One region of the Sphaerimonospora mesophila genome, then DNA from elsewhere that is predicted to be linked to it. Evidence: riboswitches for the same ligand, from Rfam matches in the RefSeq annotation. Region 1 holds a riboswitch; the other holds the start of a gene.
What was found. Region 1 has a riboswitch for thiamine pyrophosphate ahead of thiC (phosphomethylpyrimidine synthase ThiC). Riboswitches for the same ligand answer to the same signal wherever they lie in the genome.
Positions count from the first base shown of each region.

Region 2: it holds a riboswitch for thiamine pyrophosphate, as region 1 does, so the genes downstream of both, thiO (glycine oxidase ThiO) here and thiC (phosphomethylpyrimidine synthase ThiC) in region 1, are expected to answer to the same signal.

Region 1 covers NZ_BCBX01000031.1:210,496-217,612, reverse strand. Annotated here, with positions in the region: gene AP234_RS05355 (SRPBCC family protein) at 1-524, shown strand, start outside; gene AP234_RS05350 (ion transporter) at 761-1,588, shown strand; TPP riboswitch at 1,680-1,795, shown strand; gene thiC (phosphomethylpyrimidine synthase ThiC) at 1,884-3,470, shown strand; gene AP234_RS05340 (putative protein N(5)-glutamine methyltransferase) at 3,689-4,516, shown strand; gene AP234_RS05335 (transglycosylase domain-containing protein) at 4,701-6,866, shown strand; gene AP234_RS05330 (hemerythrin domain-containing protein) at 6,904-7,117, opposite strand, start outside.
Region 2 covers NZ_BCBX01000060.1:3,301-10,417, reverse strand. Annotated here, with positions in the region: gene metF (methylenetetrahydrofolate reductase [NAD(P)H]) at 1-659, opposite strand, end outside; gene AP234_RS32485 (polyprenyl synthetase family protein) at 713-1,780, shown strand; gene thiE (thiamine phosphate synthase) at 1,812-2,453, opposite strand; gene AP234_RS32475 (Rv2175c family DNA-binding protein) at 2,465-2,839, opposite strand; gene AP234_RS32470 (FAD-dependent oxidoreductase) at 2,883-4,067, opposite strand; TPP riboswitch at 4,157-4,269, shown strand; gene thiO (glycine oxidase ThiO) at 4,269-5,411, shown strand; gene thiS (sulfur carrier protein ThiS) at 5,408-5,608, shown strand; gene AP234_RS32455 (thiazole synthase) at 5,605-6,372, shown strand; gene pknB (Stk1 family PASTA domain-containing Ser/Thr kinase) at 6,448-7,117, shown strand, end outside.

The sequences.
Region 1 (7,117 bases):
TGATCAGCGGAAGCAGCATCCGCGGGGTCCTGCAGACCTTCTGGTGCCAGGCGCTCGCCAACCTGGCCGACTACGTGGAGGGCCGCGAGATCGGCCCCCGCTGCGACTTCACCGACCCGGTGCTGCGGGGCGAGGTCGTCATCGCCGCCCCCGTCGAGAAGGTGTACCACTCCTTGATCGACTCCGCCGAGGTCAGCGCGTGGTTCGGCTTCCCGATCGAGATCGAGCCGCAGGTCGGCGGCCGCTTCGCGATGGGCGGCATCGACAACGACCCGCAGCCCGCCAAGATCATCGATCTCGACCCCGGCCGTTCGATCTCCGTCGACTGGGGCTCCGCGGGTGTCATGTCCTGGGAGCTGGAGGGCTCGGAGGGCCACACCAGGCTCACGTTCGTGTCGAGTGGCTTCGACGAGACCCGTCCGCCGTACGCCGGCTGGGGTGGCTGGCTGGCCGGCGTGGCCGAGCTGCGCCGCTTCCACGAGCTGGACGACTGGCGCCCGATCCTGCTGGCAGAGGCGCCCTGATCCGGGCTGAACGCATAAAGACGAGCGAGAGGACCGATCACCTGGGTCCGGGGGCTCCGATTCGCGTCTCCGGCCCAGGACGTCGAAGAGCACGTGACCATCATCCGCGACGACCGCCGCTCCCTGCGGGAACGGGCCCTGTGGCGGCCGCCCGGCCCGGGCCCGCACCACGGCCGGCGGCACGGGCAACGTAGGATTTCGGGCGATCAAGGAATCTCGCCCCCAGGAGTTTCGGCTTGCCCGCTTTCTCACGTGAACGGCTCCGCACCGTGGTGGATGCTCCGGCGTTCCAACGCACCGTCATCGCCGTGATCACGCTGAACGGGATCACCCTCGGGTTGGAGTCCTCCGCCGACCCGACGGGCCGATACTCGACGGCCTTCTTCCTGATCGACCACGCCATCACGGCGATCTTCGTGGTGGAGATGGTCCTGCGGATCTCCGCGAAGGGGAAGGCGTTCTTCCGCGACCCGTGGAGCTGGTTCGACCTGATCGTCGTCGGGGCGGCGCTCGTCCCGGCCTCGCAGTCGATGTCGATCCTGCGGCTGTTCCGGTTCCTGCGCGTCCTGCGGCTGGTCTCCGTGGTCCCCAACATGCGCCGCGTGGTCTCGGCGCTGTTCACCGCGATTCCGGGGCTGGCCTCCATCCTGGTCCTGCTGCTGCTGTTGCTGTACGTCGCCGCCGTCATCGGCGAACGGCTCTTCCGTGAGGCGGCGCCGCAGCACTTCGGGAACCTCGGAAAGTCGCTGTTCACGATGTTCACGGTGCTCACCGTGGAGAACTGGCCGCAGGTCGCCGAGGACGTGATGGCCACCGAGCCGCTGGCCTGGGTCTTCTTCGCCGGCTTCATCGTGGTCTCGGCGTTCTTCGTCCTCAACCTGCTCATCGGCGTGATCGTCTCCGCGATGGAGCAGGAGGTCAACGCCGTCCGGTGGGAGGAGGACCAGGCGCTGGAGCTGGAGCAGCACATCGCGGTGATGAAAGAGATCCGGGCGCTCAACGAGAAGATCGACCGGCTGGCCGCGGTCCTGCCGGACCCCGCCGACCACGCGCGCGGGGATTGACCGGAGACCGCTGCCGGTGGACATGGCCGCGATGGCGTGCAGGTAAGGCGATCACGCCCTTGCGCGTCATCCGGAGCCGGGTTACGGTGACGCCGTCCGACGCGGGAGCCCGGTGTGACCGGGCTGAGAGGACGGCTATCGATCAGCCGCCGACCGCCAGAACCTGCTCCGGGTAATGCCGGCGAAGGGAGTTGCGCAGATGAGCGACGCGCGTTCTTCCAGGTCTCGTCCTTCCGAAGGCCGTCCTTCCGGGCCCCGTTTCGCCAAGGTCCACGTGGGTGATCTGCGGGTGCCGATGCGCGAGGTCCTGCTGTCCAACGGCGAACGGGTACGGCTCTACGACACCTCCGGGCCGTACACCGACCCGGCCGTCACCACCGACCTCGGCCGGGGACTGCCACGGCTACGCGAGGAGTGGATCCGCGAACGCGGCGACGTCGCCCCGGGCGGCCCGGGCCGGGCGCTGCGCGCGACCGGCGCGCCGGTGACCCAGCTCGCCTACGCTCGGCGCGGCGTGATCACCCGGGAGATGGAGTTCGTCGCGGTCAGGGAGGGGGTGAGCCCCGAGTTCGTCCGGGAGAAGGTGGCCGCGGGACGGGCCATCATCCCGGCCAACGTCAACCACCCCGAAAGCGAACCGATGATCATCGGCCGCGACTTCCTCGTGAAGATCAACGCCAACATCGGCAACTCGGCGGTCACCTCCTCCATCGAGGAGGAGGTGGAGAAGATGACCTGGGCCACCCGCTGGGGCGCCGACACGGTCATGGACCTGTCCACCGGCCGGGACATCCACACCACCCGCGAGTGGATCATCCGTAACTCCCCCGTGCCGATCGGGACCGTACCCATCTACCAGGCACTGGAGAAGGTGGGCGGGGTGGCCGCCGACCTGTCGTGGGAGGTGTACCGCGACACCCTGATCGAGCAGTGCGAGCAGGGCGTCGACTACATGACCGTGCACGCCGGGGTCCGCCTGGCGTACGTGCCGCTGACCACCCGCCGCAAGACCGGCATCGTCTCGCGCGGCGGGTCGATCATGGCGGCGTGGTGCCTGGCACATCACCGGGAGAGCTTCCTGTACGAGCACTTCGCGGAGATGTGCGAGATCCTCGCCGCCTACGACGTGGCGTTCTCCCTCGGCGACGGGCTGCGGCCGGGCTCGATCGCCGACGCCAACGACGAGGCCCAGTTCGCCGAGCTGCGCACACTGGGTGAACTGACCGCGATCGCCCGGGAGCACGACGTGCAGGTGATGATCGAGGGCCCCGGTCACGTGCCGATGCACAAGATCAAGGAGAATGTGGAGCTGCAGCGCGAGCTGTGCGACGACGCCCCCTTCTACACGCTCGGGCCGCTGGTCACCGACATCGCCCCCGGCTACGACCACATCACCTCCGGCATCGGCGCCGCCATGATCGGCTGGTACGGCACGGCCATGCTGTGCTACGTCACTCCCAAGGAGCACCTCGGCCTGCCCGACAGGGACGACGTGAAGACCGGCGTGATCACCTACAAGATCGCGGCGCACGCCGCCGACCTGGCCAAGGGCCATCCGCTGGCCCAGGCGTGGGACGACGCGCTGTCGGAGGCGAGGTTCGAGTTCCGCTGGGAGGACCAGTTCGACCTGTCGCTCGACCCCGACACGGCCCGGTCGTTCCACGACGAGACGCTCCCGGCCGCACCCGCCAAGACCGCGCACTTCTGCTCCATGTGCGGTCCGAAGTTCTGCTCCATGAAGATCAGCCATGACCTTCGGCGGTTCGCCGCCGAGCGGGGGCTGACGGAGTCGGAGGCGCTCACGGCGGGGATGGCCGAGAAGTCCGCCCAGTTCCGCGACCAGGGCGGCGCCGTTTACGTCCCGATCACCGATCGGCCCTGAACCGGTCGCCGTTGCCCGTCGTACGGCCCGCCGAGCCGTATGACGGGCCGTACGACGGGCCGGCCGCCGGGGGCCGTGACCGCCTCTGATAGCGTTTGCGCCTCGCAAGTGATCGTCCCGAGGAGGTGAGCCCCATTTCCGTCAGATCGGGTCGGGTGCTCCCCTCCCCTCGCCCCGCGTAGGCGATCGGAGCCCCACGGCATTCCGAAAGGCGCCCTATGTCGGGTTCCTCTTCTCCCCTGCTCCCCATGTCCGAGATCGTGGCCAGGCTCCGGTCGGCCGGCTGTGTCTTCGCCGAGGACGAGGCGGGTCTGCTCGTCCGCGCCGCGCGTACACCGGACGAGCTGGCCGCGATGGTGGCGCGGCGAGCGTCCGGTCTCCCCCTCGAACACGTCGTGGGCTGGGCGGAGTTCTGCGGCCTGCGGATGGCGGTGGAGCCAGGGGTGTTCGTCCCCCGCCGCCGCACCGAGTTCCTCGCACGCCAGGCGATCGCGCTCATCCGCGGCCTGCCCGCCCGCACCCGGCCCGTGGTGGTCGACCTGTGCTGCGGCTCCGGCGCCATAGGGGCCGCGCTGGCAGCGGCGGCGGGCACGGCTCACCCGGTCGAGTTGCACCTCGCCGACATCGATCCGGCGGCGGTGCGGTGCGCCCGCCGCAACGTCGACGGCGTGGGCGGCCGGGTGCATCGGGGCGACCTGTACGACGCGCTGCCCGGCACGCTGCGCGGCCGGGTCGACGTCCTGGTCGCCAGCGCGCCCTACGTGCCCACCGAGGCGATCGGGCTGCTGCCGCCGGAGGCCCGCCTGCACGAACCGCAGGTGGCGCTGGACGGCGGAGCCGACGGGCTGGACATCGTGCGGCGAGTGATCGCCGAGGCGCCGGACTGGCTCGCGCCGGGCGGCCACCTGCTGGTCGAGACGGGCCGGAACCAGGCGCGACCGGCCGTCGAAGCGGTGGTCGGCGGCGGGCTGACCGCGCGCCTGACCGGGTCGGACGACCTGGACGCCACCGCGGTCATCGGCACCAGGCCCGCCCCTCGCGGCTGACGCCGAGGCCGGCCGCCGTGGCCGCTGATCGTGCGGCGGTCCCGGCGCAACCGGCATGACCTGCGATCATCCATGAACCGATATCAATCGCATCTTCATTACGTATTAGACATGAGGCGGTCGATCTGTTTTGCTGCTGCCTTTCGGACGGCAGCAGCAGAACAGGAAAGAAACGGGGCGTTTCATGTCTGGACGGCGCGAGGGCCGCTCGGGGGCCGCGTCGAAGATCGTGCGCCTGGCCGCGCTGGGGACGGCGGCGGGCACGGTGCTGGCGGCGATCGCATTACCCGCCGTCGGGGGTGTGGGCTTCGGCATCGCCTTCGCGACCGACGAGCTGCAGCTCAAGCCGGTGGACCTGGCGGAGCCTCCCCCGGCCGAGGTCACGATCGTGCAGGACGCCAGGGGCCGGGAGATCGCGAGGTTCTACGAGGAGTATCGCGAGGTCGTCCCCCTCGACCGGGTCGCCGACATCATGAAGACCGCGATCATCTCGATCGAGGACTACCGGTTCTATGAGCACGGGCCGATCGACATCGAGGGGACGATCCGCGCGTTCGCGAGGAACCTGCAGGCGGGCGGGGTGAGCCAGGGCGGCTCCAGCATCACCCAGCAGTACGTCAAGCAGGTGCTGCTCAACTCCGCCGTCACCGAGAAGGAGAAGGCCAGGGCGCTGGAGGCCAGCTACGCGCGTAAGCTCACCGAGCTGCGGCACGCGATGGCGGTCGAGAAGAAGTACACCAAGGACGAGATCCTGGAGAAGTACCTCAACATCGCCTACTTCGGGGCGAGCGCCTACGGCGTGGAGGCGGCGGCCAAGCGGTTCTTCGGCGTCCCGGCGTCCCGCCTCACCCTGCCGCAGGCCGCGACGCTGGCCGGTGCCGTACAGGATCCCAACGCCACCGATCCCAACCTGGGCCGCAAGCACCGCGAACGGCTGCTGAAGCGGCGCAACGTCGTGCTGGACCGGATGGCACAGCTCGGCAAGATCACCCAGGCAGAGGCGGAGAAGGCCAAGGCCACCAGGCTCGGCTACAAGGGAACGCCGCTGCCCGGCGGCTGCGAAACCAGCGTCTATCCGTACTTCTGCCTCTATGTCCGCAACGAGATCCTGCGCAATCCCGACTTCGGCCGTACGGCCAAGGCCCGCCTCCAGCTGCTCAACCGCGGCGGCCTGACGATCAGGACCACGATCGACCCGCGCATGCAGGCGGCGGCCGACCGGGCCATCAGGAAGTGGGTCCGCCCCTCCGACGCCCCGGTCGCGGCCGAGGCACTGGTCCAGCCGGGCACCGGAGCGATCAAGGCGATGGCGGCCAGCCGCCGGTACGGCCGAGACGCGAAGAAGAACGAGATCTCCTACAACCTCGTCGCCGACGCCGCACACGGAGGCGGCATCGGCTTCCAGGCCGGCTCCACCTTCAAGGTCTTCACCCTGCTGAACGCGCTGGCCAAGGGCATGAAGACGGATGACGGCCTCACCGCGGGCGCCGGCTATCGCGCCCCCGCCTATGCCACGTTCAAGAACTGCGCCGGCGACAACATCGGCGACCCGACCCACACCGTCACCAACGACGAGGGCAGCCCCGGCTGGCAGACCCTGCGTACCGGCACCTGGCACTCGGTGAACACGTTCTTCATGGAGTTGGAGCAGCGGGTCGGTCTCTGCGACACGGTCAAGACCGCCAAGTCGCTCGGCATCCACCGATCCGACGGCCAGCCGCTGCGCGAGTACGAGACGTTCACGCTCGGCATCAACGAGATGGACCCGGTCACCGTCGCCAATGCCTACGCGGCGATCGCCGCCCGCGGCAGATACTGCGCGCCGATGGCGATCACCTCGATCAAGGACAGGAACGGCAAGGTCACCACCTACAAACCCCGGTGCCGCCAGGCACTCGACCCGGCGGTCGCCGACGCGGCGGCCGACGTGCTGTCGGGTGTGCTGACCAAGGGCACGATGCGGGGGGTCGGCGGCATCGGCCGCGACGCCGCAGGCAAGACCGGCACCACCGACGGGTACGCCGCCGCGTGGTTCGCCGGATTCACCCCGGACCTCGCCGGAGCCGTCGGCATCGGCGACCCCCGCGGCTCGCGCGACCACAAGCTGACCGGCGTCACGATCGGCGGGCGCTACTACGGCGCGGTGCTCGGCGCCGGCATCCCGGGCCCGATCTGGCGCGACACGATGCTGGGCGCGCTGCGCGGCGTCGAGCCGACCCGGTTCACCCCGATCGACACGGCCCGCTTCGGCGGCTGCGACCGCAACTGCCGCCCGGCCGACCGCCGCACCGGCCACCGGACCGGCTCGCCCGACGACACCGGCGCGGCCCGGGAGGAGGGCGCCGAATGACGGCCCCGGCCGTACGCGCCTTCGCGCAGTGACCGGCCTAGCGGGCGGCGGCGGGAGGCGCCAGGCGTCCGGCGCGTTCGCGCACCGCCTCGATCGCCTCCCAGTCGCCCGTGCTCAGACCGGCCAGCGCGGCGGGGAACACCCCGTCCTGCTCCTTGAGTATGTGCCGGCGCAGGACGTCGAGGACGTCCAGGAGCCGCCGCGGCCAGGCCGGATCCGTCGGGACGCCGTCGGCGGCGTCGACGGCCTCG
Region 2 (7,117 bases), on a different contig from region 1:
CCGGGAATTATCGGCGTGTCACAGCCGCGGGCCGCCACCCGGTCGCGCAGCCGGAAGTAGTCGTCGGCGCGGAAGAACATCTGGGTGATGGCGTAGTCCGCACCCGCCCGGCATTTCTGGACGAAATAGCTGGTGTCGGACTCGATGGTCGCCGACCTGGGGTGCTTGTACGGGAACGCCGCCACACCGACGCAGAAATCGCCCGCCTGGCGGATGAGCCTGACCAGGTCCTCCGCGTACCCGACCCCCTCCGGATGCTTCACCCACTCGTCCAGCGGGTCGCGGCCGGGCGGATCGCCCCGTAGCGCCAGCATGTTCCGCACGCCGGCGTCGGCGAACCTGCCGATCAGGTGACGCAGCTCGCGGACCGAGTGGTTCACGGCGGTGAAATGCGCCACAGGCGTGAGCGTGGTCTCGTGGGCGAGGCGCTCGACGATGCTCACCGTGCGGTCGCGGTTGCCGCCGCCGGCGCCGTACGTCACGGACACGAACGTCGGCTGCAGCGCCTCCAGCTCCCGGATGGCCCGCCACAGCTGGCGCTCGCCCTCGTCCGTCTTCGGGGGGAAGAACTCGAAGGAGAACGACCGCTCCCCCGCCGTGAGCAGGTCACGGACCGTGGGGACACGATCGGGGAGCCGCGAGGGCAGACCGAGAGCCATGTTACAAGGGTACAGGGATGGGCCGTTGGATCAACGCCGGTTAGGCTCGTGACATGACCCCTTCCGCAGCACCGCTCGACCACGTCCGGCCCGGGGTGGACCGCTCGATCCGGGAGTTCCTGGACCGGCAGCGTCCGCTGTTCGACGACCCGCAGCTGGCCGTCCTGCTGTCCACTGCCGAGGACTTCCTCTCCGGGGGCAAACGACTGCGCCCCGCTTTCTGCTATTGGGGCTGGCGTGCGGCGGGTGGGGGCGAGGAATCGGGGCTGCTCATGGCGGCGGCTTCGTTGGAGTTGCTGCAGGCCAGTGCGCTCATCCATGACGACGTGATGGACGCGAGCGACGTGCGCAGGGGGATGCCGTCGGCGCACCGCCGGTTCGAACGCGTGCACGCCGAATCCGGCTGGCACGGTTCGGCCGAGCAGTTCGGCGAGGGTGTGGCGGTTCTTCTCGGCAATCTGCTGCTCGTGTGGTCGGGCGAGATGTGGCGGACCAGCGGGCTGCCCGCCGAGGCGCTGGCCGTCGCCCAGCCGGTGCACGATCACATGCTCACCGAGCTCATGTGCGGGCAGTATCTCGACCTGCTGGAGCAGGCGCAGGGGGAGAGCACTTTCGACGGCGCGCTGCGGGTCGCCCTCTACAAGAGCGGGAAATACACGGTCGAGCAGCCGCTGCGGCTGGGACTGGTGCTGGCCGCGCGGGGCCGGCCGGCCTGGATCGACCGGCTCTGCGAGCAGTACGGCAGGCAGATCGGCATCGCCTTCCAACTCCGCGACGACATCCTCGGCGTCTTCGGCGACCCCGCCGAGACCGGCAAACCCGCCGGGGACGATCTGCGCGAGGGCAAGCGGACCATGCTCATCGCCCGGGCTCTCGCCGAGGCGTCGGACGCGCAGGCCGAGGCCGTACGCAGCCTTCTCGGCGCCCCGGACCTCGACGAGGCGGGCGTCGAGCGGCTCAGGTCGGTCATCGAGGACACCGGCGCCCTCGCCGCCTGCGAGGGCATGATCAAGAGCTACCTCGACGACGCGCTGCACACACTGGACCAGGCCCCGATCGACGAGACGGCTCGTACGGCACTGGCCGCCCTGGCGGTCGCCGCCACGGCCCGGCGCACCTGAACGCCTGCGTACGCCGGGCCGGGCGGGCCCGTCAGATCTCGGCCTTGTCCAGCCTGGCGCTGAACTCCGCGGCCGCCGCCCCCGGGTCGTCGGCCTCGGTGATCGCCCGGACCACCACGACGCGGCGGGCGCCATACGCCATGACCTCGTCGAGATTGCCCAGGTCGATGCCGCCGATGCCGAACCACGGCCGTGCCGTATCGAGACCGGCGGCGTGCGCGAGCAGCTCCGGGCCCGGGGCCGACCGCCCCGGTTTGGTGGGCGTCGGCCAGACCGGTCCGCAGCAGAAGTAGTCCACCCCGGGCTCGGCCGCGGCGGCGGAGGCCTCCGCCGCCGAGTGCGTCGACATGCCGATCAACACCTCCGGCCCGAGGATGTCCCGGGCGAGCGGCACCGGGAGGTCGCCCTGGCCGAGATGGAGGATGTCCGGCCGGGCGGCGTACGCGACGTCCGCCCGGTCGTTCACCGCGAGCAGCGCACCGTGCCTGTCGCAGGCGTCCCGGAACACCTCGAGAAGTCCGAGCTCCTCGCCCGCCTCCAGGCCCTTCTCCCTGAGCTGGACGATGTCGACACCGCCGGCGAGGACCGCGTCGAGGAACTCCGCCAGGTCGCCGCGGTCTCGCCTGCCGTCAGTACAGAGATAGAGCCTGGCCCGCGCGAGCCGCTCTCTGATATCGGTCAACGTCAGAACCCGAGCGCCTGGGCCCTGCGCTTGACCTCGGTGTGCCGGCCCGCCCTGATCGCGTCGATCGGCGACCCGGGGAGCGAGTCGTCCGGGGTGAACAGCCAGCGGATCGACTCGACCGGGTCGTACCCGGCGTCGGCCAGGACGGTCAGCGTGCCGGGAAGCCCCTTCAGCACGTCACCGTCGGCGATGAACGCCGCCGGCACCTGTGGCTCGCCGCCGCCCCTGCGGACGCCGACGAGCTTCTTGTCCTTGAGAAGTTGCTTGGTGCGGCCGATCGTGAGCCCCAGGCTCTGCGCGGCCTCTGAGAGGAGGAGCCATTCCCCCACGAGCTGGTCGGTTTCCGGGTCGATCTGTGCAACAGTAAGTGTCACGAAACCACCATTACCACAGGCAGGCGGCCGCGAAACACCTCGATTAGTTCAGGATGCAGTCGCGGAGCGGTACGGCCGGATCGGCCAGCCTGACCGGATCGACCTTGCGGCCGCCCTCGACGATGCGACGGCCCTGGACCACGTCGCGCGGACGGTCCACGGTGAGGAGGGCCGTCAGCCTGTCTTCCCTGGTCAGCCAGCACACCGTCCACTTCGCGTCGGTGTGGGGGTCGCCGCGCCGCAGCAGCCGTACGGCCGGGCCGTGCTGCGGGTGCCCGGCGAACTGGACCATCCTGCCGAACTGCTCTGACCAGAAGTACGGCACGGGGTCATAGACCGCCTCCTCCCCCAGCAGCGTGGCCGCCGCCGTGTCCGGGGCGCTGAGGGCGGTGTCCCAGTGCTCGACCCGCAGCCGCCGCCGGAACCTGCGCGACCACCAGTTCGCGCAGTCGCCGACCGCGACCACGCCGGGCAGCGCCGTCTTCAGGTGCTCGTCGACGAGCACGCCGTTGTCCAGTTCGACACCCGATCCCTTCAGCCACCCGACAGCGGGGCGCACGCCGACACCGGTCACCACGACGTCGGCCTTGACCCGGGCGCCCGACATGAGCGTGACGCCGCCGGAGTCGACCGTGCCGACCATCGCGCCGAGCCGCAGCTCCACGCCCGCCTCGGCGTACCAGGGGATGGTGTGGCCGCCGACGTCGGGGCCGAGGGCGGCGGCGAGCGGCGTCTCGCCGGCCTCGATCACGGTCACCGCACAGCCGGCCCTGGCCGCCGCCGTCGCCACCTCGGCGCCGATCCAGCCGGCGCCGATCACCGCGACCCGGGCCCCGGCGACCAGCCGCTCGCGCAGCGCGATCGCGTCGTCGATGGTGCGCAGCACGTGCTGGCGGCCCTCACCGCGCAGCCGGATCGGCGCCGCGCCGGTGGCGATGACGAGGCCGTCGTAGTCCACCTCGCCCTCGGTCGTCTCCACCACGCCATCGCGCAGGCCCTTCGCCGCGGCGCCCAGGCACAGCCGTACGTCCAGCGCGTCGAGATCGGAGTCGACGACGGTCGAGTCCGTCTCGCCGAGCAGCACCGCCTTCGACAGCGGCGGCCTGTCATAGGGGCGGTGCCGTTCCTGGCCGATCAACGTGATCCGCCCGGCGTACCCCTGGGCGCGCAGCGCCTCGATGCTCCGTACGCCGGCCAGACCGGCCCCCACAACCACGACGTGATCCACATCTTGACCATAGATTGTCAACCCCGGCGCACGCCAATCCCGATCTGGTAACGAGTTGGGCAACTGCTAGGGTTGGGGACGCAAGAGGACGTAAGACGCGCGGGAGCCCGGCGGTCCGGGCTGAGAGGAGAGCGGAAGGCTCTCGACCGCCAGAGAACCTGATCCGGGTAATGCCGGCGAAGGGAGCGGATGGTGCCGAGCGTGGAAGTCACACCGGAGGCGACGTCGGCCGCGGACGTGATCGTGGTGGGCGGCGGTGTCGAGGGTCTGTCGGTCGCCTGGCGTGCAGCCCGGCGGGGGATGTCCGTCGCGGTCGTGGATCCGGACCCCGGCAGCGGCGCGACGCACGCGGCGGCCGGGATGCTCGCCCCGGTGAGCGAGGTCACCTACACCGAGGAGCCGCAGCTACGGCTCGGCCTCGCCTCGCTGGCGCTGTGGCCGTCGTTCCGCGACGAGCTGGAGGACGACAGCGGTGTCGGGCTCGACTACCGCTCCGACGGCACGCTGAAGATCGCCTACAGCGCCGACGACATGGCCGTACTGGACGAGCTCGCGACCTTCGAGCAGACGCTCGGCCTGCGGGTGGAGCGGCTGACCGGACGCGAGTGCCGGAAGCTGGAGCCGATGCTCTCGCCGTCGATCCGCGGCGGCATGCTGGCCCGCGACGACGCCTGGGTCAACCCCCGCCTGGTGGCGCGGGCCCTGCTCGCCGCGCTGGACAGGAACGGCGGCACGCTCATCGCCGAGCGGGCCGTCGAGCTCACCCCGCGGGGGGTGCGGCTGGCCTCCGGCACGGTGGCCGCCGCGCCGCGCGTCGTCGTCGCGGCCGGGTCGTGGTCGTCGCGGCTGCTGCCCGGGCTGCCCGTACGGCCGGTCAAGGGCCAGATCCTGCGGCTGCGCGGCCCCGCCGACTTCCTCACCAGGTGCGTGCGCGGGCTCGTGCACGGGTCGCCCGCCTACCTGGTCCCGCGCGGCGACGGCGAGATCACGGTCGGCGCGACCGTGGAGGAGCTGGGCTTCGACGGCCGGGTGACGGCAGGAGGCGTGTACGAGCTGCTGCGCGACGCCCGTGAGCTGGTTCCGGGGCTGACCGAGCTGGAGCTCGCCGAGACGACCGTGGGCTTCCGCCCGGGCACCCCCGACAACCTGCCGCTCATCGGGCCGGTCGACGCGCCCTGGCCCGCCGGTGAGAGCCGGGAGATCGACGTGCTCGCGGCGACCGGGCACCACCGCAACGGCATCCTGCTCACTCCGATCACCGCGGCGGCCGCCGCCGCTTTTCTGACCGGCGACGCGGCGCCGGAGATCGTGAAGTTCTGCGATCCGGGGAGGTTCGCCAAATGAAGGTCACCGTCAACGGGGTCGAGACCTCGCTGGACGACGAAGCGACCGTGATCGTCGCCGTACGCACCCTGACCGCGGCGGCGGCGGGCATCGCGGTGGCGCTGAACGGCGAGGTGGTGAGCCGCGGCGCCTGGGCGACGACGCGGCTGTCCCCGGGTGACCGGGTCGAGGTGCTGACGGCGGTGCAGGGAGGATGACCACGGTGAGCGAGGACGTCTTCGTCCTGGGCGGGGAGAAGTTCGCCTCCAGGCTGATCATGGGGACGGGCGGCGCGCCCTCCCTCGAGGTGCTCGACCAGGCGCTGGAGGCGTCCGGGACCGAGCTGACCACGGTGGCGATGCGCCGGCTCGACCCCGCGGCCCGGGGCTCGGTGCTCGACGTGCTGCGGGCCCGCGGCGTCAGGCCGCTGCCGAACACGGCGGGCTGCTACACCGCCGGGGAGGCCGTGCTGACCGCCCGGCTGGGCCGCGAGGCCCTGGAGACCGACTGGGTGAAGCTGGAGGTCATCGCCGACGAGCGGACGCTGCTGCCCGACCCCATCGAGACGTTCGACGCGGCCGAGCAACTGGTCGCCGACGGGTTCACGGTGCTTCCGTACATCGGCGACGACCCGGCGCTGGCGCGGCGGCTGGAGCAGGCCGGCTGCGCCGCGGTGATGCCGCTCGGCGCGCCGATCGGCTCGGGGCTGGGCATCAGGAACCCGCACAACATCGAGTTGATCGTGGAGGCGGCCGGCGTCCCGGTGATCCTCGACGCGGGCATCGGCACGGCCAGCGACGCCGCGCTGGCGATGGAGCTGGGCTGCGACGCCGTACTGCTGGCCAGCGCGGTGACCCGGGCCCAGCGGCCCGACCTGATGGCGACCGCGATGCGGTCGGCCGTCACGGCGGGACGGCTGGCGCACCTCGCCGGGCGGATCCCCCGGCGGCGCTACGCCGAGGCCTCCTCCCCGGGATGGTGACGGCGGGCCGGGGATAGGTCTCGGTTTGGGATTACCGCGCCTTGCGAGTGGCAAAACACCCGTAAACTCAGGCGGGTGGACACGACGCTAACCGACCCGCTCATCGGGCAGCTGCTCGACGGGCGCTACCGCGTCGAGTCCCGGATCGCCCGGGGCGGCATGGCCTCCGTCTACCTGGCCCTGGACGTCCGGCTCGAGCGCACGGTGGCCGTCAAGGTGATGCACCGCTCGCTCGCCGAGGACCCCCAGTTCGTCCGGCGTTTCATCGGCGAGGCCAAGTCGGTGGCCGGGCTGTCGCACCCCAACATCGTGCAGGTCTTCGACCAGGGCACCGACGGGGCGCACGTCTACCTGTCGATGGAGTACGTCCCCGGCCGGACGCTCCGCGACGTCCTGCGCGAGCGCGAGCGGCTGCCGGCCCGCGAGGCGCTGGAGATGGTCATCCCGGTGCTGGCCGCGCTCGGCTCGGCCCACCAGGCGGGGCTCATCCACCGCGACGTCAAACCGGAGAACGTGCTGCTGGCCGACGACGGCCGGGTGAAGGTCGTCGACTTCGGCCTGGCCCGCGCCATCGAGGCGACCAACCAGACCAAGACCAGCATGATGATCGGCACCATCGGCTACATGTCGCCCGAGCAGGTGACCACCGGCCAGGCCGACGCGCGCAGCGACGTGTACGCCGCGGGCATCCTGCTGTTCGAGCTGCTCACCGGGCGGCAGCCGTACGCGGGCGAGTCGCCGATGT